DNA from 3 places in the Cohaesibacter gelatinilyticus genome. Region 1 is predicted to be linked to each of the others. Evidence: riboswitches for the same ligand, from Rfam matches in the RefSeq annotation. Region 1 holds a riboswitch; each other region holds the start of a gene.
The links. A riboswitch is a leader RNA that binds a small molecule or an ion and turns the genes downstream of it on or off. The one in region 1 is predicted to bind cobalamin.
Positions count from the first base shown of each region.

Region 2: it holds a riboswitch for cobalamin, as region 1 does, so the genes downstream of both, CRO57_RS05010 (DUF4198 domain-containing protein) here and CRO57_RS21525 (hypothetical protein) in region 1, are expected to answer to the same signal.
Region 3: it holds a riboswitch for cobalamin, as region 1 does, so the genes downstream of both, CRO57_RS05030 (DUF1636 family protein) here and CRO57_RS21525 (hypothetical protein) in region 1, are expected to answer to the same signal.

Region 1 covers NZ_OBEL01000007.1:93,998-101,757, forward strand. The annotation lists gene CRO57_RS21505 (hypothetical protein) at 1-443, opposite strand, end outside; gene CRO57_RS21510 (FecCD family ABC transporter permease) at 579-1,637, opposite strand; gene CRO57_RS21515 (ABC transporter substrate-binding protein) at 1,641-2,579, opposite strand; gene CRO57_RS21520 (ABC transporter ATP-binding protein) at 2,696-3,478, opposite strand; gene CRO57_RS21525 (hypothetical protein) at 3,475-3,867, opposite strand; cobalamin riboswitch at 3,979-4,309, opposite strand; gene CRO57_RS21535 (nuclear transport factor 2 family protein) at 4,824-5,240, shown strand; gene CRO57_RS21540 (hypothetical protein) at 5,502-6,011, shown strand; gene CRO57_RS21545 (helix-turn-helix domain-containing protein) at 6,019-6,252, shown strand; gene CRO57_RS21550 (hypothetical protein) at 6,249-6,575, shown strand; gene CRO57_RS21555 (methyl-accepting chemotaxis protein) at 7,196-7,760, shown strand, end outside.
Region 2 covers NZ_OBEL01000001.1:1,118,632-1,126,391, forward strand. The annotation lists gene CRO57_RS04980 (precorrin-8X methylmutase) at 1-234, opposite strand, end outside; gene CRO57_RS04985 (sirohydrochlorin chelatase) at 241-1,344, opposite strand; gene CRO57_RS04990 (energy-coupling factor ABC transporter ATP-binding protein) at 1,621-2,286, opposite strand; gene cbiQ (cobalt ECF transporter T component CbiQ) at 2,270-3,073, opposite strand; gene CRO57_RS05000 (cobalt ABC transporter permease) at 3,073-3,774, opposite strand; gene cbiM (cobalt transporter CbiM) at 3,771-4,418, opposite strand; gene CRO57_RS05010 (DUF4198 domain-containing protein) at 4,481-5,275, opposite strand; cobalamin riboswitch at 5,439-5,659, opposite strand; gene cobO (cob(I)yrinic acid a,c-diamide adenosyltransferase) at 5,750-6,373, opposite strand; gene cobN (cobaltochelatase subunit CobN) at 6,370-7,760, opposite strand, start outside.
Region 3 covers NZ_OBEL01000001.1:1,127,963-1,135,722, forward strand. The annotation lists gene cobN (cobaltochelatase subunit CobN) at 1-830, opposite strand, end outside; gene cobW (cobalamin biosynthesis protein CobW) at 846-1,937, opposite strand; gene CRO57_RS05030 (DUF1636 family protein) at 1,965-2,408, opposite strand; cobalamin riboswitch at 2,553-2,760, opposite strand; gene CRO57_RS05035 (sarcosine oxidase subunit beta family protein) at 2,962-4,212, shown strand; gene CRO57_RS05040 (sarcosine oxidase subunit delta) at 4,233-4,529, shown strand; gene CRO57_RS05045 (sarcosine oxidase subunit alpha family protein) at 4,531-7,575, shown strand; gene CRO57_RS05050 (sarcosine oxidase subunit gamma) at 7,568-7,760, shown strand, end outside.

The sequences.
Region 1 (7,760 bases):
CTTGGCCAGATGAGACTATCTCCAATCTTTTGCGCTTCCAGCACAATCGCCGAGCCTTTATGTTTGCCAAACTCGGAATAATAGAAGAACCGCCCCCATACAGGATTTTGCTGGCGCTGCTTTCTGGTCGGTTGCCTGAAAACAATGATATCAGGCAGCGGAGGCACATCGATTGCCACCAGTTTCAAGAGCTTGATAACATCAGCCGGAGAGCATCCATAAGAAAAGCCTTCCTTGGGTGTCTCATACAGGATGGTAATATCACAGCCATAAATGATGGCTTCCATCTCATAGGGTCGCTCAAGCAGCTCGTGGAACAATGTGAGCTTGCCGGTTTTGTCGCACCAGCTGGAGGGAATGCGCATATCATTCGACTGGGAATAACCCGAACTCTTTGTGCCAATGCGTCTGTTCCGCCGCTCTGGTCTCCAAAATTTACTCACATTCACACCTTTCTCAATTTTTCTCCACCATAGATTGAGACAAATAAATTAACAAACAAAAATAGAAAAGCCGCCCTAGAAATGAGAGGGGCTTATTCATTTGCAGATCCGAGCTTCGACTGAATCTCTCACTCCCTATCTCGAGCGGCCAAGCAGCCAGATGAAGAAGAGGCCGCCGATGAAGCCGGTGACGATGCCGATGGGCATGTCTTCCGGGGCCATGATGATGCGGGCAACGGTATCGGCCCAGACAAGAAAGATAGCTCCGAACAAAGCAGACAGCGGCAACACCCGGCGATAATCACCGCCCACAATGGCGCGCACGATGTGAGGGACCATCAATCCCACAAAGCCGATCATACCGGAAAATGCCACCATCACGCCGGTGATCAGCGCCCCGACCACAAAGATGATCAGACGGAAGCGCTCCACCTCAATGCCGAGGGTGGTAGCGGTCTCATCGCCAATGGTCATGGCATTGAGCTTAGCTGACTGCATACCCAACCAGATGCCACACAGTATCAGGATGATCAGCGGATAGACCAGATGCGACCATTGCGCCAAACCGAGCCCACCCAGCATCCAGAAGATCACCGTATGGGTGGCCCGTGGATCACCGAGAAAGATCAGGATATTGGCACAGGCCATGATGACAAAGGAGACAGCAACACCGGTGAGAACCAATCGGTCTGCACTGGTGGAGCTGGCAAATTTGGCGATCAGCAATACCAAAAGCGTCGCCAGCAATGCCCCGCCAAAGGCAAGCAAAGGCACGGTCAGAAGCCCTAGAAACAACCCGGTATGAAGCAAAGCCAGGATAGCCCCGAAGGCTCCACCGGATGAGATGCCCAATAGATGCGGATCGGCCAGCGGGTTGCGGGTCACGGCCTGCAAACAGGCACCGACCATCGCAAGTCCGGCCCCGACCATGGCGGCTAGAAGCGCCCGTGGGAAACGAATATCCCAGACAATGGCCTCTCGCCCTTTGGACCAGAATGGCTCAACCAGCTCGGGGAAGGCGCGACCGGCAAGTATGCTCCATACCGTACCAGTGGGGATTGACACGGCCCCGACGCTGATTGAGACCGAAACCGAGGCAATCAACAGCAAACCACCCAGCAACAGGGACAATTTCAGCCGGGACTGGTAAGTCGATTTATGGTGCGGAAAACCCCTCTCAACTGCCTCGGTCATTCCTTAAGCTCCCCGGAAAGCCTTGGCCAATTTCTTGATGGCCTTGATGTTGCGAGGGCCGGGCGTTGCTTCCACATAATCCAGAACAACAAAGCGATCATTCTTCACCGCATCGAGATTGGCAAAGGCAGGATTGTTCATCATATAGGCGCGCTTTTCTTCGGCGGTGACCTTGCCGTAATTGACGATGACGATCATTTCCGGGTTGGCCTCGACAACCTTTTCCCAGCCGACCTTGGTCCAGCTCTTCTCCACATCATCCATGACATTGCGGCCACCTGCGGCCTCGATCATGGCTGTCGGCATGGCGTATTTGCCTGCAGTGAATGGCGTATCTTCACCACTGTCATAGACAAAGACACGCAATGGGGTGTCAGCGGTTTTCAGCTTGGATTTGAACTCGTCCAATTCAGCCTTGTAGCCATCAACCAGTTTCTGCGCCTTGTCTTCGACATCAAAGATACGGCCCAAATTCAGCAGATCATTATACATATCCTGCATGGAAACCTTGGCTTTCTCGCCAATATGGATGCAGCTTTCGGTCAACTCGTAAACCTTGATGCCAAATGGCTCCAGGGTTTCTGGCGTCACTTCACCGCCAACCTTCATGCCGTAATTCCAGCCAGCAAAATAGAAGTCGGCATCGGCACCGATCAGCACTTCCTTGGTTGGATATTTTGGGGACAGCTCAGGTAGTTCCTTGATGCCTTCACGCATTTCTTCATCCAGTGTTTTCCAGCCGGAAATACCGGTGAAACCAGCCATGCGGTCGCGCAGGCCAAGCACCAGCATCATCTCGGTCAGATTGACATCGTTGGAAATGGCGCGCTGTGGCGGAGTATCAAAGCTCACAGAGCGATCACAGGACTGAACCTTGGTCTCGGCCATGGCCGCACCGGACAGAAGGGTGAGCGCAAGCGCAGTTGTAGCAAGAAGTTTCATGGGGTGTTCCTTTTATAACGTGTTCCCGAAAAGTTGAAGCACTTTTCGGACAAGAATTCGTTTCAAAACAAAGTCTTAATTCGCTCCATACGATCTCCGAGATCGCAAGAAGCGAATTAAGAAGGCAGATGAAAAGTGAAATGAGAACGGTCACTGACGCTCAGATGCTCAAGGCGCGCCGAGACCGAGAAAGAAGAGGAGACATGCTGTTCTGACAGCACCTCAAACGGGTCGCCATAGGCCAGCATTTGCCCGTCCTTCAGCAACAGGACGCTATCGCACACCTCAGCTGCCATATTCAGATCATGCAAACTGGTGACGATGGTCAGATCCAGCTCCCGGATCAGCGAGACAATTTCCAGCTGATGGCGGATATCCAGATGGTTGGTTGGCTCATCCAGTATGAGAAGCTGTGGCCGTTGGGCCAGAGCCCGCGCCACCATCACTCGTTGCCGCTCACCACCAGAAAGCGAGCCGAACAAACGATCCTGAAACCCTTGCAAACCCATCTGCTGCAATGAACCATCAATGATGTCACTGTCCCGCGCACCGGACGAGGCAAAGCCACGCTGATGCGGCGTGCGGCCAAGGGCAACAATCTCACGCACGGTCAGCGCAAAGTCTGTTGGCTGTTCCTGCAACACAGCTGCCACCCGGCGGGCCGCCTGCCTTGGCCGCAGCGACCAAAGATCCTCGCCACCGACATAGATATTGCCGGACAGCGGACGATTATAGCGATAGAGCAAACGCAAAAGGGTGGATTTGCCCGCGCCATTGGCCCCGATAATGCCAAGGGTCTTGCCTGCATCCAACGAGAAAGAAAGCGGATGCAGCACATAGGGAGCGCGTGAGCCGGGAGCCCAGCTCACATTCTCCACCACCAGATCAGAGGAACTCATGCAGCCAATACTCTATTCAGCACATCCTGGGTTTCCAGAGCCAGCATGAAGGCAGGCACTTCCACCGGCCGGGGGGGGCCTTTGGCACTGTTCGGCGAGCCCAGAATTTGCCGGGCCAGACCAAGCAATTCATCCAGATCCTGATCCATGTCGACATCGCCAAAGACAAAGGTCTCGTCCTTGCTGCAATGCCAGCCAATCGTGCAGGGCTGATCGCTGCATCTGATTTCAGCAAAGCCCGAAGTCGAAAAATCATCACCGACAATGGCATGAGCCTTGCCGACCGACTGCGCCAATGTCAGCGCAAAAACATAGCTGGCCTCGCATACCTTACCGGTATGTCGACAGGGAATGGAAGATGAGAATGGGTAAGAAATATGCCGGTCCATAACGCCCTCCGCGCAAATGCGGGGGCGGAAGCAAGACCGATCATGTCAAAGGCACATATATGGGCCAGATTTGGCATCTTCAGGCTCCTTTCCGAGGCACCCCGCCCGGGTTGAGTGAACAAGAAGATGGCAGGTCTCCTGACTTGCGGGTCAACGCTCAACCAGCCTTCCCGGATCTTCACTGACGATTGGGTCAGCATCCAGTGGTCTTCTGGTCTTGCTCTCCGCCTACAGTTGCGGGGGCAGTCACGGAATTGGCGTCTACAGCGCGTCCCCGAAAAGTTGCAGTACTTTTCGGACAAGGCCTCGCGATAGAATAAAATTCAAAGCATTTCTTATGATTCAGCAATCGTCAAAAGTGCTTTGGATCTACACCGCACCGTGTTCCCTTTTCATCCAGAGGCCCGCTTGGCCTCTTAGAACCATCGCCATGAATAATGAGCAGCAAGTTCAGAAATAGCAAGCCCCTCATTTGGCATGAGATGTGGACAGAAGATTTCTCAGAATAAAAGCAATGACATAACAGACAATCCACCAATGATTGAGATCAAGGCAGGTACGGAGAGCAAACCAGCCCACCAAGTGGCAAGACATTTGGCTTTCCTCTATAGTCAAATGAAGCAAAAACAGATCGGGATATATCATGTTGAGGTTCTTTTTATACTTTCTGAGCTTCGTATTTCTCTTCGGGCCCGTCATAATCTGGGCGCTCCTCTCGTCCATGAGCTGTGCCTATGTCACCAGTGCGCAGTCTTGCAGCATCCGCTGGAGCAGCTTTCTGGACCCTGAATTCTATACGCTTTCAATCTGGCCCTGGCTGATCGGTGCCCTTTGCCTCTATTTCGCGATGCGCAAACCCCAAACAGATCCGGCAATAAAAAATCACATGGAATGAATTCGATTGCCCGACTCAAATGTTCTTGTTATGTTTCTCTTAACCGGGGAGAATATTGCAAATGACAAGCGAGCAATTTCAAACACATGTGAAAGAGCAAATCGCCCTTCTGAATGAGGGCAAACCCTTGGAGGCCTTTGATCGATATTTTGCATCAGACGGCATCATGTTTGCCAATGGTCTGGTCTTCGCCACAGGGGCAAAGGCCTGCCGCGAAAAACAGGAACCCTATATCGCATCAGCGCGCTCCATTGACGGAAGGATTCTTGATCTGGTGATCTCGCCGGAGAAAAGCGTCTGTGCCTTTCGCAATCGAACATCCTTCACCACTCATGAGGGCAAGACATTTCGGATCGATGGCGTATGTTGGCAGCGCTGGCAGGATGACAAGATCATCGAAGAGCATTATTTCGAAGGAGAGGAGATGCACAAGATGATCCATAGGGGCATCCTGAAATCACCGCAGAATTTTGTCTGAAACCAGCCCTCCCGCCTGAACGACACAGAGAGCTTTCCTTCCCGGCACTCAAAACCAAAACAGATCAAACTTTGCAAGCAAGGCCGCATCATCACTGCCTTGGGCTTCCCTTACCCTCATGCTGTCAGTCCCCAAAGCAGAGAAAGTTTCTGAAAAGGCTTTTCTGTATGTCATAAATTTGACAAAAAATTTCTGTTTTACAGAAACAAATTATCATATAAACCAATATAAAAGATGAATTGGTCAAAGATAAGGTGACTCATGGCGATTTTAGCCCGAATGGTAATGGTCGTGTTATGGCTGGCTCTGGCCCTGCTCATCCTGCTTGGGTGGGGGTTCGCATGGATTGGTGAAAAGGAACTGATTTTCGATCTCTTTGATCTTCCAGCACCATATCCTGACCTGACAGGTTGGGTGATTGCGGTCGGTTTCACCACAATGGCAATGACACTCGTTTTTTTAGGATGGGCATTTTTGCAAATGAGCCAAATGCTGCGCCCAACTCACCTGAACCCGTTCTTTTATCTCTCCCGAAAACTCAGACATGCCGCCTGGGGGTTGCTTGGTTTTTGGGTCGGCACGGCCTTGATCTGGACGATCATGCCGATCTTGCTGACACTCAATGCCAAGACCAAATATCAAATCCCCTATGGATGGAATGTCCTTGACACGGAAGTCATTCTATTGGCTGTTGCAATTGTTTTCCTTGCGCTTTCAAGATCTCTGGCCCGTGCCCAGGAAATTGAAGACGATAACAAAACAATTGTGTGAGGTCGGAATGCCCATTGAAGTCCGTCTAAAAATACTTCTGGCGGAAAGAAAGAAGACCGCACGGGAACTGGCTGAATATGTTGGCATCACACCCTCCAATCTGTCTCTGCTCAGCTCTGGAAAGGTGAATGGCATCCGCTTCAACACCTTGCAAGCAATTTGCGAATTTCTGGATTGCCAGCCTGGCGATTTGTTGGTGAACATCCATAAACCTGAAAAACACAAGGAAAACCAGGAATGAACATGCCCAACCGGCTCATTCTTCTCGGCCCTGTCATCGCCATGACAACACTCGGCGCCTGTACATCCTCGGACAATAGCCTGGAAGACGCTCGCTATATGAGCTGCACGGAACTTGCCCGCAATATTGGACGTCAGGAACAACGCAAGGAAGATGCCCTCATTGACGGCATCGGCGACGATATCGATATGATCATCAGTAAAACCGATGAAGACAAAACAGCTTCCACGATATCAGGCATGATCAATGATCTCGATGAACACGACGCTGATCAATCTCTCAAACAGCTCAATCAGATCTTCCGACAAAAGGGATGTGTATAAGTGCCCGATTTAAAAGTCTCTAAACAAGACTTTCAGGCTCCATGCCCCGCCGCCCCAGACACACAAGCCCGATAAATCGGCTTTAGCCGCAATAGCCCGGACGACAGGCCCGTTTATCCTGCCATTTTCCGCTTCTACGGCTCTCATTCTTTGCGCCTGCTTCCCACTGGCAGACTATCCTGCCCGTCACAATTTCCAATTCCATGCAGGTGCGTTTGTTCTGGCAAGCCAGGACCAGAAGAAAAATATGGAATTAAAAATATTGTTATAAATCAATAACAAAATAAAAAACCAGAGCTCATAGAGCTTTGACAGGACAACAATTCCCAGTATTTGAAAATAATCGCAACCCATGAAAACACAGATTGCTTGATCTTCTTTTGAAGAGGAATATTAGGTTACAAATTCTCTGTATACAATTTTGTTGCAATGCATGAACAATACACGCCAAAAGCGTTTTTATTGATCCATAACATCATAAACTACGAATATTAAAACAGACATTCAAATCACAAAAATAAGCATGAAATACAGGGTAAACAACAGAATAAATATTAGTCATATTTTTACTTACTTTGATTTACTCATAATGTATATGTCCCCCAATTCCAGGAAAAACTATGTCGATAAATCCGGCACAATCTGAAATTCAATTGTCAAAAGGAATTTTGACAAAGGTCTTGGCCATCGCTGCTACAACAGTGTTAGTGGTTTTCGCCCTGTTTGCCTTCTACAACGATTCTCTGCAGAGAGACTCCATCAGGCATGAAGTTGCCGCACTGATGGACAATACAGGCAAAACCACTGCCAACAGCATCAATAACTGGTTGCAGGGCCGGATCATGATGATCACCTCTGCAGCGGATTTCGCAGCTGTGCTGGAAGATGGCAAGGACCCGAAATCTCTCTTCAACAACAAGACCTATGTCGACAATTTTGACGCCACTTACCTTGGCGTGCAGGAAACAGGTGCCATGCATATGTGGCCGGAGGCCGATCTACCGGAAGGGTATGATCCGCGCAAACGTCCATGGTACAAGGGAGCGGTCGCGAAAAATCACTCTGTCCTGACCAATCCCTATGCCGATGCCTCCACAAACCGGCTTATCATTTCCGTCGCAGCTCCGGTGCAATCCGGCGGCACTTTGCTTGGCGTCATAGGAGCCGATTTCGATCTCGATACAT
Region 2 (7,760 bases), on a different contig from region 1:
TGGCCTTTGCTCTTTGAGGGCAGACAGGCCAGCCGCCACGGCGGCATTGCTGAAGCGTAAATCGGGGACCAGATCGGTCATGCCGACGGCATGCATCAGACGTACGGCAACGGGACCCAAATCATCAGGGAGGGAGGCTAAGTCATGCTTAGCCTCTTCGCGAATGATGCGAAAGGATTCCTCATAGATGCCTTGAGGTGATTTGATATAGTCGTAGGTCGGCGTGGCCAGCATCGCTCCCTAGTCCTTTTTATACATGCTGTTTGGCCCAAGTGGGTGATCTGCATGAGGATAAGGATGATGATGGTGATCATCATGGTCATGACTGTGTCCATGATCGTGTGAGTGATCATGTCTGTGAGAGTGACCGTGATGATGGTGCCCATGATCGTGATCATGGTGATGATGACCGTGCTGCGCAGGACCATGCTTCAGGCACTCATTATTGCACATATTATCCGTGCAATATTCGCAATCAGCGGTCTCAACACCTTCCACATGATGGTGATGGCTTTCCTGTTTCAAGCCGACTTCATCTTCAAAGCCAAGAACCTGCGCGCGATATTTGCACATCTGGCAGTTCATATTATTAGTGCCATCCAGAATTTCCTGAACGCGATCAACAAAGGTTTCGATCACATAATCCTGATCGTTCAGGTAGCCAGCTTTGATGAACTGGATATCTGGATTGCGTGCGGCAACTTCATCGGTGAAGTTATAGATGCGGCGGATCAGAATGCCGGTGAAGAGGAAATAAGGAAAGACGATAATCCGCTTGTAACCAAGGCGAGCAGCATGCTCCAGCCCAGGTTCGACCAGTGGGAATGTCACGCCAGAATAGCAAACCTCGCCCCAGCCAAAACCCATACCTTCCCAAAGCATACGCATCAATTTGCTGACATTGGAATTGGCATCAGGATCAGATGCACCACGTCCAACCACCATCAACATGGTCTCGGACAATGGCAGTTCGCCATGCTCTTCATTGGCCGCATCAACAGCTTCCTGAATGCGGGCAGAAGCAGCCTTGATCATTTTCAGATCCAGCCCCAATTCTCGACCATAGGTGATCTTCACGCCAGGTGTCTTGGCTTGATAGGCGTTCAGAACAGACGGAATGTCATTCTTGGCATGGCCTGCTGCGAACAGCATACCTGGAACAGCAAGGATATGATTGCAGCCTTGCTCCACCAGCTTGTCCAAACCATTGGAGAGAACGGGATTGGCAAATTCCAGATAGCCGTAATCAACAGGCCAATCCGGAAAGCGTGGTGCCAGACGTTCTGCCAGCTTGGCAAACTGGCCAACAGCCTCTTTGTTGCGGCTGCCGTGGCCACAAATCATCAGGCCTAGTTTTTCTTTTGGGGCGTCCTGAGTCACGTCAAATCCCTATCTCATTGGCCGATCGCTCGGCTGGTCCTTAAAATGCAGGGATGGAAAAGGGCAGGGTTGGAACTCTCCAACCTGTCAATCTCTCCTGCAGGCCAGACTTGGTCTCCGAATTGGATCAACCGCACTGGCATGTGTTTCAGTTCCCTCAAGGGGAACACTGCGAAAGTTGTCCGGCGCCTGTCTTCAGGCATGGCCAAACGGGAAACCTTGTGTCTGCATCATGCCGCTTCAGGCATCTTCAGACTCTGACAGAATGCATCCGGCTTCCAGTTGAATGCTTCTGGTCTCCACTGCAGCACGAAACTGCCGGTCATGGGAAACGATCACCATGGCTTGGGGCAAGTTGACAAGAATGTCAATCAGACGTTTTGTCGTTTTCTCATCCAAAGCGTTGGTAGGCTCGTCCAATAACAGAATTTCTGGTTTCATAGCCAAGACCGTCGCCAATGATACCAGTCTTTTTTGTCCGCCTGATAGCTTATGCGTCACTCTATCGCGAAAAGCCGACAGATTGAGCTCGGCGAGTGTCTCGTCGACGATCTTCATGGCTTCAGTCTTGGAGTAGCCAAGATTGAGCGGACCAAATGCAATATCTTCGGCGACAGTCGGACAAAAGAGCTGATCATCCGGGTCTTGGAAAACAAGGCCGACGCGCCGGCGCAGTAACCGAAATTCTTTTTCAAATTTGTAATCGCTGCCGAAGGCTCTGATCGTACCGCCTTGTGCTTTGTGCAGCCCCACGATGATATGCAGCAAAGTGCTCTTGCCAGCACCATTATGACCGGTCAGGGTGAGACGTTCTCCGTCCTCCAGATTCAAGCTGACACCATTCAGACAAGGCTCGAACCCCGGATAGGCAAAGCGGATGTCATTGAGCTCAAGAAGGGAGGACATTCAATATCTCCAGAGCCAACAGCGTCAGCATTGTCAGGCTGGCAAAACCGACAAAAACAGCATCAAGGCGGTCAAATGCCATGCGGTCAAGTAGATGAAACTGACCATTGAAGCCACGGCATTTCATGGCCTGCATGATGCGTTCTGATCGCTCGAATGAGCGAATGAGAAGCATGCCAACCAGATAGCCGAAGCTCTTGTAACTATGCCAGCGATTGGCAGGCTGAAATCCTCGGCACTTCATTGCAGTGCGCAGACGGTTATATTCTTCATGGAGCACTTCGATATAGCGTACAGTGAAGAGAAGCAAGTGAACCAAAGGGGCAGGGACCTTGAGACGGGCAAGCGCGTGCCCCAGCGTGACCGGTTCCAAGGTGCTGAGTAAGGCGAGCGTCGCCATAACGATGGCATTGGCCTTGAGCAAAATATCAATGCCTTTCATCACACCTTCATAGGAAGCGGCAAAACCAAAGACATGAAAGAGCGGTGTGCCCGCCATGGTGAAGGGAAGCATCACCAGCATGAAGATGATGAAACTATCCATCATGGCCACGCGCTTGATGGTGGGGCCGACTGGTAGCCTGGCTTGGCTCATCAGGGCAAAAGACAGCACCAAAGCTGCTAGAAGTAGAGGGATACTGGTAAGCTGAACGAGTGTGATAGCATAGGCGCTAAGAGCCACAATCCGCACACGCGGATCCAACCGACGGATCCACATATGGTCAGTTGGTAACTCATGCCCTGTTATGTCATAGGCGCGGCCAGCTTGCTCCAGTATATCACTCATCAAGCGGCCTCACTTTTGTTAGAAGAGCTGCCATTTGTCTTCATCTTTTGAGCTTCCCGTCTGGCTACCACATAAAAGCCAATGCCGAATAGGCCTATGATGTACCCAATCCCACCCAAAATGGTCTGAAGATCATTCTTTTCCTTGTAAGCCGCAATTTCTTTACGAAGCGGCTTGGTTTCCAATCGCACGGCCATGCGCAATTCGGACTTCAAAGCAGCCACCTCAGTTTTCACTGCAGTATTGATCATCTGCATCATTGCATCATTTGCAATGACCTGACTGCTGGAGCTGATTGAAGAGCCTGTATCACCAACAGGTTTGACCATGGATGCTTGAGTTGCTGAAGGTTTCGCTGCGTCTTCAATTTGAGGAAGCTCGTCTTCAGCCATGCGATAGACAGCGACATGCCCTTGGCCCAGATCCGCTCTGAAGGTCAAGGGAATAAGGCTGGTCGGTGTGAAGCGAAAAATGCCTTCTTCATCTGTCTTGGTCTCGCCGAGTTTGTTGCCATCATCATCCAAGACTTCGACCACAACATCCTTGGCCATGTCGCCATTGGAAAAGCCAATCTCGCCTTCAACAGCGTTTCCTTCGGCGTAAGCCGAGGCAATCACTTTATGGGCAAATGCGGGCATGGAACTGATGGAAATAGACAGCGCCAAAGCAAGGCCGAAAATTATTTTGGAGAGAAGTCTCATGACCGTTCCTCCGTATCAACTTGTCTCATATTGAGTTGGCTCATCACCTGAAAGAGCTCCGGCTTGACCGTATAAATCAGATAGACAGCGGCTGCGCTCAGCAATCCTTCAATGACCATCACGGGAATATGTGCCAGGAACACAAGCTTTACGGCAGGGATGAGGGATTCTTCTGACAGCGCCAACGAGATGCCAACGAATAATGTTGTCAGAGAGATGGCCAACGCTCCAGCCAATCCGCCAAAGATTGCTGCCATGACTGCTGAACTGGCTCCAATCACGAATGGACGGAATAGCAACCCGACAATAACGGCAGGTCCGGCGATATTGACTGCATTTACACCCAATACGGTGATGCCACCAAAAGCAAAGAAGATTGCTTGCAATAATAGACCGACAAACAGCGCAGGAAATGCCGCCCACCCCAAAATCAGTCCGGCGAGACCATTCATGATCAGATGAACGCTGGATGGCCCAATAGGAACATGGATCAGGGATGCAACAAAGAAAGTCGCGCTTAAAACACCAGCAGCAGGGATTAGATCCATGTCCAGTTTGCGCAATCCAAGTCCGAGGCCTGCAACAGTGAGGACACCGCCAGCAATGACGACATCATTGGTCAAAGCTGCATCTATGATATGCACGGGCTGTCCTCTCCGGTATCTGGTTGCGGGTACGAGGGGTGGCGAACCACCCCTCAAGCGAATTATTTGACGTCATAAGCGCGAACCCAAATGACGGCATCTTGGGAAAGCTCTTTGCCTTCATGTTCTTTTTTCGGACCAGAGCCAAGGGCTGCAAAGCCCCAGAATCCTGCCTTTGGAATGCCGAAAGAGAAATAGCCATTCTCATCGGACAGAGCAACAACAGCGCCGCCTGGCATAGGGCTGGCCTTTGGGTCTTTGGGGCTGTTGGTTTCCATATTTGGCTCTGCAGCCATATATTCGATCTCTATCTCAGCGCCGGCAACAGGCTTGCCCTCAGCGAGAACGCGACCGGTAAAGGTGGAGCCTGCCAGAATATTGGTTGGTTTGTTCAGCGGTACAATTTCGGTAGCGAGACCAAGTGGTTCTTCCCAACCGGTTGGAATACCACCTTTGTTCAGGAAACTCTTTGTCAGCTGCTGAATATAGATGTCCTCACTCCCCTCGTAATAAGGAGTAGGTTCAACCACTATGATATAATCACCGTTGCGTTTGATCTTTGCCGTGGCATCAAAGGCCTTGGCTTCATTGCTTGCGCCCTTGAATGTGATCGGCTTCAGGCTGTCCATCAGATCGATCTTCTTGCCTTTATGCATCATGTAAACGGCTTCCGGCTTTGCCAGATCCATCACATGACCATTTTCAAACGGATGCCAGAAGATCAGTTTGAGCGGAACATCGCCTGCGCGCTCCAGATTCACCTCTGGGGTATAGGCCAGAACAAAATGGGCAGAAGAAGAAGAGATTGAGAGAGCGAGGGCGGCAGTTGCCAGACCCAGTTTTTTCAAAAATGTCATTTTGCCTCCAACGAACGAAGTCGCATTATTTGGAGACGCGAAAGGCTTTGAACGATTGGAGAGGAGAGGGATGGAGGGTGGCTTTTGACTTTACCAATTTCCATCTTTGTCTCGTCACCTAACGCACACCCCGGCGTCTTGATAGAGAGAGTGCTGTCTTGCAACAGCCGCACCAAAGATGGCAGGTCTCCTGGCTCGCGGGTCTTGGCGCGGGATGCACCTTCCCAGCCTTAAATCAGGCCAGTGGCATTCGCATCCTTTGCTCACCGCTTACAGTTGCGGGGGCAGCCATGGATTCGGTCCCTTCTGGGTACGCCTCACCATGTTCCCTTTTCATCACCTCACCACTCTCGGGGGAGGCAAACCATCTGTGTCACAGTTAAAAGCTGATCCCTTCATTGTCAACCAGATAAATGGTTGCAGGTAATGAAGGAAAAAGTTTGCAATCTTTTCATATGAAAAGACTTTTTTAAGTTAAAATTCAATGCCTTCCTGAGCTTTTACGCCTGAGCGGAACGGGTGCTTGATCAGTGTCATGTCGGTGACCAGATCTGCAATTTCAATCAGCTCATCTTTGGCGTTTCGGCCGGTGATGACAACATGGGTGTCTTCGGGTTTTTCGTTCTGCAGGAAAGAGGTCACTTCATCGATTGGCAAATAATCATAGCGCAGAACGATATTCAGCTCGTCCATCAGAACGAAGCGAATTTCGGGATCAAGGATAGCCTTCTTGGCTTCTGCCCAGGCTGCTTCTGCATTCTCGATATCTTTCTGCCTATCTTGTGTTTCCCAGGTGAAACCTTCGCCCATGGCCTTGATGGTCACCAGCTCAGGGAATTTCTCCAGAACGGCCTTTTCGCCACTATTCCAAGCACCCTTGACGAACTGGATGACGGCAATCTTGTTGCCATGGCCAATCTGGCGGAAGGCCATTCCGAAGGCGGCGGTAGATTTGCCTTTGCCCTTGCCGGTATGAACAATCACCAAGCCTTTTTCGATGGTTTTGGTGGCCAGGATCTTATCTCGAGCTGCTTTCTTCTTTTTCATTTTTTCTGCGTGACGAGCATCTTGTTCTTCCGGGGTCATGTCTTTTGTCATGATGCGACATCCTCCTGTTTGTTTTGGTTGCTGGCAGTCTGCAGCATAAAGGCAGCGCTGTTGGAACGTGGGGTCCAAAGACCGCGATCAATGGCTTCCAGAAAACGATCAATCATATCATCATAAGCTGGCCGATTCTTTTCCATCAGGAAATCCCTAACGGTCTCATCATCAATATAGGCGGAATAAAGTTGATCGAAATGATGGTCTCCAACAGCGTTTGTTGTGGCGGCAAAGGCAAACAGATAATCGAGCGTCGCTGCCATCTCAAATGCGCCTTTATAGCCGTGCCGCATCACTCCATTTATCCACTTGGGATTGGCTGCGCGACCGCGAACCACGCGCGCAATCTCTTCATCTAAGGTGCGAATGACCGGTCGCTCGACACGAGAATGGTCATTGTGATAGATTTTGGGAGCAGACCCTTTCAAGGCTTCCACGCTGGCGGAAAGCCCACCTTCAAACTGATAATAGTCATCAGAATCGAGAAGGTCGTGCTCACGGTTGTCCTGGTTCTGAACCACCGCATCGACTTGGCCGAGGCGGGCTTTTAGCTGTTCGGCGGCTTTGTTGCCATATTCGCCAGCCCCATAAGCAAAACCACCCCAGGCGATGAAGGCGTCAGCGAAATCTGAACGTTTGTCCCAGAGCTTCTCGTCGATCAATGCCTGCAAGCCGGCCCCATATGCTCCGGGCATGGAGCCAAAAACACGGAATGTTGCCTGACGCTTGGCGTGAGCACAATCAAGGCCGTTTTCAATCGCCTTGGCCATTTCCTCTTTGGCCCGGGCTGCAATCGGGTTTGCGTCTGCTGGCTCATCCAGCTCTGCAACGGCACGTACGGCGCTATCGAACAAATCGATCTGGTGTGGGAAGGCGTCACGGAAGAAGCCCGAAATGCGTAAGGTCACATCTACACGCGGGCGACCAAGCTCGGAAAGCTTGATCACATCAATGCCAGTGACACGACCAGATGCGGCTTCCCAAACCGGGCGTACACCAAGGAGAGCGAGCGCTTGGGCGATATCATCGCCACCAGTGCGCATATTGGCTGTGCCCCAGCAGGTGAGAGCAATGGCTTGCAACCATTCGCCTTCATCCTGAAAATGTCGCTCGATCAAACGCTGGGCTGAAAGCTCGCCAATAGCCCAGGCGGTTTTGGATGGAACGGAACGCACGTCAACGGCAAAGAAGTTCCGGCCGGTTGGCAAAACATCCGGCCGACCACGCGTTGGTGCACCAGATGGTCCTGGAGCAATGAACTTGCCCCCCAGTCCTTTGGTGATGGCATCCAGTTCGCTTGGCCCACAAGAGGCAATGAGCGGACGAAGCTCATCATTGATCCAGCCAAGAACAGTGAGTGTTTGCTGCCAATGAGAAGACGCTT
Region 3 (7,760 bases), on a different contig from region 1:
GCAAAGGCCGTCGTGTTGAGAATGACCGAAGGCCGAAAGCGAGCGAAGAGCTCCGATAGGAATTCCTGCGCCTCGGCATTTTTCAAACTTGGCACAAAGATGGGGAGCGGAATTGCGCCTTTGGCAAATAGTGCATCGCATAACGCTTGAACCGGAGCCATCATCGCACTCTGCACGAGTGAGCGGTAAAGCATGACGGGAGCAAAAACTGGTGCTTCACCAATCGCGACGACTTGCTTATTAATGTGCGTCGAAATTGCATCCATACCTTCAAGGCTTTGTCCTTGCCACCAAAGCCCCATGCGCGGCAAGGCTTTGGGTTGGCCGGGGCTACTCTCATTTGCGCCAATCAGATAGTCGGCAAAGGAGAGGGCGTTGGAGAGGTTCTCCTGACCACCTTCTACACAATAGCGCCAGAGCTGACGGACTTGATCTTGAGGCAAGCTGGACCATCCAGCCAAGTCAGAATCCCATTTGTCATCACCGGGCATGACCGCCAATGCGATTTCATGGCCACGCGAGAGCTTTTGCATTTGCTCAAGGCCATAACGCCAATATTCCTCGCCCCCCAGAATGCGTAAGGCAATCAGTTTGGCATGCTTTGCTGTTTGCTCCACATACAGATCGACTGAGTAAGGATGGTTCAGCGAGAGCACATTCCCAAGCCGCAGGCTCGGCGCATTCTCATTGCGCAACTGGGCGCAATCAGCCAGAGCGGATAACTCGCTATCCGCAGCTGAAAGAAAGAGAATATCCCCCGGGCTCTGACCCAGATCGATAGCTTCATCACCATCGTCAATACGACCGGCTTGTGGGGCAAGAATGTGCATAAGGAAAACTTACTCTTATTTGCTAAGCAGTGCAGTTGCACCATCCAGATCCAGCGGAGTCAGGCCGATGACAACCAGACCGGTCTTATCATCCATGCTTGGATCAAACCACGTCTCCACCCGACGTCCAACAGCCTGTACAACGACACGGGCGGATTTTCCTTCAATATTCACATAGCCTTTGACCCGCAGAACACCCGGCAGGGCAAGGGTTTTCTCGACTTGGGTTTTGATATCATCCATGTTGGCAAAGACGCGTGGTGCAACGACATCGGAGCTGAACTCATCATGAGAATGATGATGGTGGTGATGATCGTGATCATGATCGTCGTCATGGTGATGGTCATCATCATGGTCATGATGGTGATCATGAGCAGCTTTGCGGCTATCCATGTCATCTTCCGCTGCACTATCAAGGCCAAGAAGAACCGCAGCAGACAAATCACCATTGCGGGATGGAACAACTTTGACGCCATCACGCATTTGTTCAGCCAACAGGGCTTCCACCTTAGACAGGCCATTTTCATCCACCAGATCGACTTTGGAGACGACAATCATGTCGGCGCATTTGATCTGGTCGGCAAACAGCTCTTCAATCGGGCTTTCATGATCAAGGCTGTCATCTGCCTCACGTTGGCGGGCAATGGCTTCCTCATCCTGACTGTAATGGCCTTCGGACAATGCCATGGCATCAGCAACCGTGACAACGCCATCAACGGTGACGGACGCGCGAACGCTCGGCCATGAGAAAGCCTGAACCAGTGGCTGAGGCAGAGCAAGGCCGGAAGTCTCGATGACAATATGATCAGGGCGAGGCTCACGGGCAATCAGCTTTTCCATGGTCGGCAGGAAGTCATCAGCAACGGTGCAGCATATGCAACCATTCTTCAGCTCGACCACATCATCTTCCGTACAGTTTGGGTTGCCGCAATCACTCAGCAGCTCACCGTCAAAACCCATGTCGCCAAATTCATTGACGATCAATGCGATTTTCTTGTCGCCAGCATTATTGATCAGATTGCGGATCAGAGTGGTCTTGCCTGCGCCCAGAAAACCGGTGACGACAGTGGCTGGAATTTTCTTGGCCGAATTGGTGCTAAAGCTCATCGGGTTTCTCGTAAGTTTGAAATTGGATTAGCTGGCATCATTGCTGGATGATGCACCGGACGATGGCCGCGTAACAGGGTGCAGCCGGGCCAGAGTGTTTTTCCTCACATGGACTGGGCGTTCCCGCCATGCTGGTAAGCCATTCTCGGCAGCAGCATGAGCATTGGCAAAGGACAATAGATCGTCAACACGCTCGGTGCTATCATCCAGATTGCCTATAAGAAAGGAATATTTCCCAGCTGCTTGCAGGCTGGCGGTGCATGCAGATTGGCAGCCATTCATGCATTCGACGGCATGAATTTCGACATCCCCATTCAGAGCATCCTGCTGGTCAAGCAGGCGCTCATAAAGCTTCTGTCCGCTACGCTTGGCTTCAATGCCGTCATCCGGTACGGGAGCTTGAAGATCTTCCTGCGTACGGCATGTGACACAAATCTGCAAAATACTGGGAGATCCTGTTTGCTTGCTCATGCTCTTCTCATTGGTCCTGACAAGCTGGAAATAACAGCTAGTCGATGCATGTCATGATCAAGAAGGAGAAAAGCAAAGTGGCAAAACAGGGATCGAAAAGATGCTCCGCAAGCCTCGCTTTTCCCAGCACACCCCGACCGGCTAAAAACTCAAATCCCTTTGGCAGGTCTCCTGGCTCGCAGCTATCGTGACATTTCCCTTCCCGGCAAAAGGCCAGTGGTTATGAAATGACACAGCCGCATACAGTTGCGGGGGCAGCCATGGATTCGGCCCCGGTTTGGGTCGCCTTTACCATGTTCCCTTTTCATTTTGGCCACGCATGCAACCAAAAACCAAAGCGGACATCCTATGTCGACTATTCGGTTCTGTTTGTCAATCATTAGCAGATGTCGGCATTACGATACTTGATACGCAATTCTTGGAGTAAAGTATGATCGTTGCCTTGATTTAGATACAAAGCTCGGCTTCTCTAGAGGAAATAAAAACTGATTGATCAAGCGTGATTCCGGCGGGGATTGGTCAGTGAAAAGACTTCTTTCAGGCAGGACGCACAATCATGCGATATTCCATTGTTTCGTTGGCCAAGAATGCCATGTCCTTTCATCAGAATTGGCCGCGCCAATGGCGTAGCCCCAGTCCCAAGGAAAGCTATGATGTTGTCATCATTGGCGGTGGTGGGCATGGTCTGGCGACAGCTTATTATCTGGCCAAAGAGCACGGCATTACCAATGTTGCCGTTCTGGAAAAAGGATGGTTGGGAGGCGGTAACACTGGTCGCAACACCACCATTATTCGATCCAATTATCTTTGGGATGAGGCCTCACATCTTTATGAGAAATCCTTGCAGCTTTATGAGGGATTATCAAAGGATCTGAACTACAACATCATGCTTTCTCAGAGAGGCGTGATGAATTTGGCCCACTCCCTTCAGGATGTTCGTGATACCAAACGCCGGGTGAATGCTAATAAACTGAATGGCATTGATGCTGAATGGCTGGATCCGCAAGAGGTCAAGGATTTCTGTCCGATCATCAATATCTCCACCGATCTCCGCTATCCGGTGATGGGAGCAAGTTTGCAAAAGCGTGCAGGCACTGGTCGACACGATGCCGTGGCCTGGGGCTACGCACGTGCCGCTGATCAGCGCGGAGTGGATATCATTCAGGGCTGCGAAGTCACTGCCATCAATCGCGATGGAGGTAAGGTAACGGGTGTCGAAACAACGCTTGGTACCATCAAGGCCAAGAAAGTCGCTATTTGCGTTGCGGGCCATTCCTCAGTTCTAGCCGATATGGCAGGCTTCAGGACGCCAATCGAGAGCCATCCCTTGCAGGCATTGGTATCGGAGCCAATCAAGCCAGTGCTGGATACAGTCGTCATGTCCAACGCGGTGCATGTCTATGTCAGCCAGTCGGATAAGGGAGAACTAGTGCTGGGAGCGGGGATTGATGCGTATCACTCCTACGCGCAGCGCGGATCCTTCCATGTGATTGAACACCAGATTGGCGCACTGAAAGAGCTGTTCCCGATTTTCTCACGTCTGAAGATGATGCGCTCCTGGGGCGGGATCGTTGATACCTGTCCAGATGCTTGCCCGATCATCTCCAAAACACCGGTCGATGGCCTCTATATAAACGGCGGTTGGGGAACTGGTGGTTTCAAGGCCATTCCGGGATCTGGATGGACCTATGCCCATACCATTGCACGAGACAGACCGCACGAGCTGAATGCTCCATTTGATTTGAACCGCTTCGTGACCGGTTATCTTATTGATGAGCATGGTGCCGCGGGCGTGGCGCACTAAGACGATAAGGGAGAGAAGACATGTTGAAGATTGAATGCCCTTATTGCGGCGAACGCGACGAAGTCGAATTCCATTATGGTGGAGAAGCGCATATCGCGAGACCAGAAGACCCGGAAAGTCTTGATGACAAGGAATGGGCAGACTTCCTCTTCATGCGTACCAATACCAAAGGCTGGTTCCGTGAACGTTGGGTGCATACCCAAGGCTGCCGTCGCTGGTTCAATGTCGTACGTCATACCGTTACCCATGAAATAATGGGTTCTTATAAGGCTGGCGAAAAGCCAAATTTGAAAGATCTGAAAGGGAAGGGCAAATAAGATGAGTGATCAGCCTCATTCCCCATCCAATATTCACGGCCATCGTTTACAGAGCGGTGGTTTTGTGAACCGTGACAAACAAGTGCGTTTTCGCTTCAATGATCGCTATTATTACGGTTATGAAGGCGACACGTTGGCCTCAGCTTTGCTGGCCAATGGTGTTCATCTCGTAGCGCGTTCTTTCAAATATCACCGCCCGCGGGGCATCATGGCTGCGGGTACAGAAGAGCCAAATGCCATGGTGCAATTGCATCAGGGTGTGCGTGCAGAGCCAAACCCAAAGGCAACACAAATACCGCTTTGTCATGGATTGGTTGCCAGCAGCGTCAATGCCTGGCCATCGGTGAAATTTGATGTTCAGGCCATCAATGGTCTCTTTCATCGCTTCTTTGCAGCGGGTTTCTATTACAAGACCTTGTTTGGCTCGCCTTGGGCCTGGCATCATGTCTTCGAGCCTATGATCCGAAAGTCTGCCGGGTGGGGTACCGCTCCAACGGGTACCGACCCGGATTGCTATGACCATATCCATAAACATGTCGATGTTCTGGTGGTTGGCGCTGGGCCTGCTGGTTTGGCGGCAGCACGTGATGCTGCAAGTGGTGGAGCCAGAGTGATCCTTGCAGATGAGCAAGGGCGTATGGGTGGTTCGCTTCTTGGTGTGAAACGTCAAATCAACGGACAGGCTTCTGTCGATTGGGTGGAAGAGCAGATTAAAGCGCTCTCCGAACAGAGAGAGACAACTCTACTCCCCAACACAACTGTCTTTGGCTATTACGACCAGAACTATTTGGTGGCATTGGAAAAACGCTTGAATCATAAGAACCAGCCATCCAATCGCGCAAATGTTCGGCAGCGGGTCTGGCATATCCGTGCCAAGCGTGTGATCCTTGCGACCGGCGCTCATGAACGCCCATTGGTATTTGGCGACAATGATCGTCCGGGCATCATGCTGGCAGGTGCTGTGCAAACCTATATCAATCGCTACGGGGTATTGCCGGGCAAAAAGGCTATCCTCTTTGCCAATAACGATGGTGCCTATGAAGCCGCTCTTGATTTCAAGGCTGCTGGGGGCGATCTGGTTGCCGTCATCGATACCCGCAAAGATCCGCAAGGTCCGCTGATCCAGCAAATGCGCGAAACCGGTACGACGGTTTTGACCGGTCATGTGGTCACCAAGACCTTGGGTCAAAGTCATTTCACCGGTGTTCGTGTTGCTGCATGGGATGGTGAGAAGATCACCGGCAAGGTCGAGCAGTTTGATGCTCATCTTTTGATGATGTCAGGCGGTTGGAGCCCGGTTGTCCATCTCTTCAGTCAATCTTCAGGCAAACTTAAATATGACGATGAGAAAGCAGCCTTTGTACCTAATCTTTATGCTCCCAATCAGGATGCTGTCTCAATCGGTGGCGCCAATGGCGATTTCACGTTGGCCGAATGTCTGCGTTCAGGCAGCCGGGAAGGGGTGAAAGCAGCCGTACACGCTGGCTTTGAAGATCGTAAATCCGCCCGACGCTTCACGGTAGAAGAGCCTGAAGTTGGAAATCCAGACCCAAGTTGGTTGATTCCGTCTGAAAAGCCGGTTGGTCAGAGCAAGGCAAAGCATTTTGTTGACTATCAGAACGATTCAACCGCGGCTGATATTCAGCTGGCCGCGCGAGAAGGCTTCCGGTCAGTCGAACATATGAAGCGCTATACGCTGACAGGCTTTGGGACCGATCAGGGTAAAACCGGTAATATCAATGGTCTGGCAATTCTGGCGCAAGCCATTGAGAGCTCGATCCCGGAAACCGGTACCACCACCTTCCGCCCACCTTATACTCCGGTGACCTTTGGTGCGCTGGCTGGGCGGGAGATTGGTGATCTGTCTGATCCGATCCGCACAACACCAATTCATTCGGCTCATGTTGAAGCAGGCGCGGAGTTTGAGAATGTCGGCCAATGGAAGCGTCCGTGGTTCTATGCCCAAGGCGATGAGGATATGCATGCCGCGACAAGACGTGAATGCAAAGCTGTTCGCACATCCGTTGGCATGATGGATGCTTCGACCCTTGGTAAGATCGATATTCAGGGACCAGATGCAGCAGAATTCATCAATCGTTTCTACACCAATGTATTCCTCAAACTGGGCGTCGGCAAATGTCGTTATGGTGTCATGTGTGGTGAAGATGGCATGGTGTTTGATGATGGGGTAACCAGCCGCATCAGCGAAAATCACTTCCATATGACGACCACCACTGGCGGTGCCGCTCATGTGATGGATTGGTTGGAAGAATATCTGCAAACCGAGTGGCCTGAATTGCAGGTCCATTGCACATCTGTCACGGAAGAATGGTCCTGTATCGCTATCAATGGCCCGATGGCACGCAAGGTGATGGAAGCGCTGAACCCGGATGTGGATTGGTCCAATGACGCCTTCCCATTCATGACCTGGCAAGAACAGACCATTGGTGGCGTTCCCGCTCGGATTTTCCGTATCTCCTTTACCGGCGAATTGTCCTTCGAGATCAATGTACCATCCCGCTATGGTCTGGCACTTTGGAAAGCGGTGGTCGAAGCCGGAATGCCTTATGACATCACGCCATATGGTACCGAGACCATGCATATTTTGCGTGCAGAAAAGGGTTACATCATCACCGGCCAGGATACTGATGGCTCTCTGACGCCACAGGATCTGGATATGGATTGGATCGTCTCCAAGAAGAAGAAGGACTTCATTGGCAAGCGGTCCTACAGCCGCGAAGATACGTCTCGTACGGATCGCAAACAGCTCGTCGGCTTGCTGACGGAAGATCCAAATTTCGTGCTGGAAGAGGGTGCTCAAATCCTGGAAGACCCGGATGCACCGACGCCAATACCGATGCTTGGCCATGTGACGTCATCCTATTGGAGTGAAGCTCTTGGTCATTCCATCGCCATGGCGGTGGTAAAGGATGGCTTCAATCGGAAAGGTGAGCAGCTGCATACCTTCTCGTTGGGCAATTGGCAAAAGGTGACTGTGGTCGATCCAGTATTCTATGACAAGGAAGGAGCCCGCCGCGATGGCTGAGCAAATTCAGGAAATCACCCTAGAGGCTCGCTCCCCTTTGACGGATCTGGCAGCCCGAATGGCAAATGCGTCCTCTGATCAGGTAAAACTGACCGAGGTCCCATTCAGGACACAGCTCACTTTGCGTGGGAATGCTGACGAGAAAGCTTTTGCTGATGGCGTGAAGCGAGCTTTGGGTGTGGCGC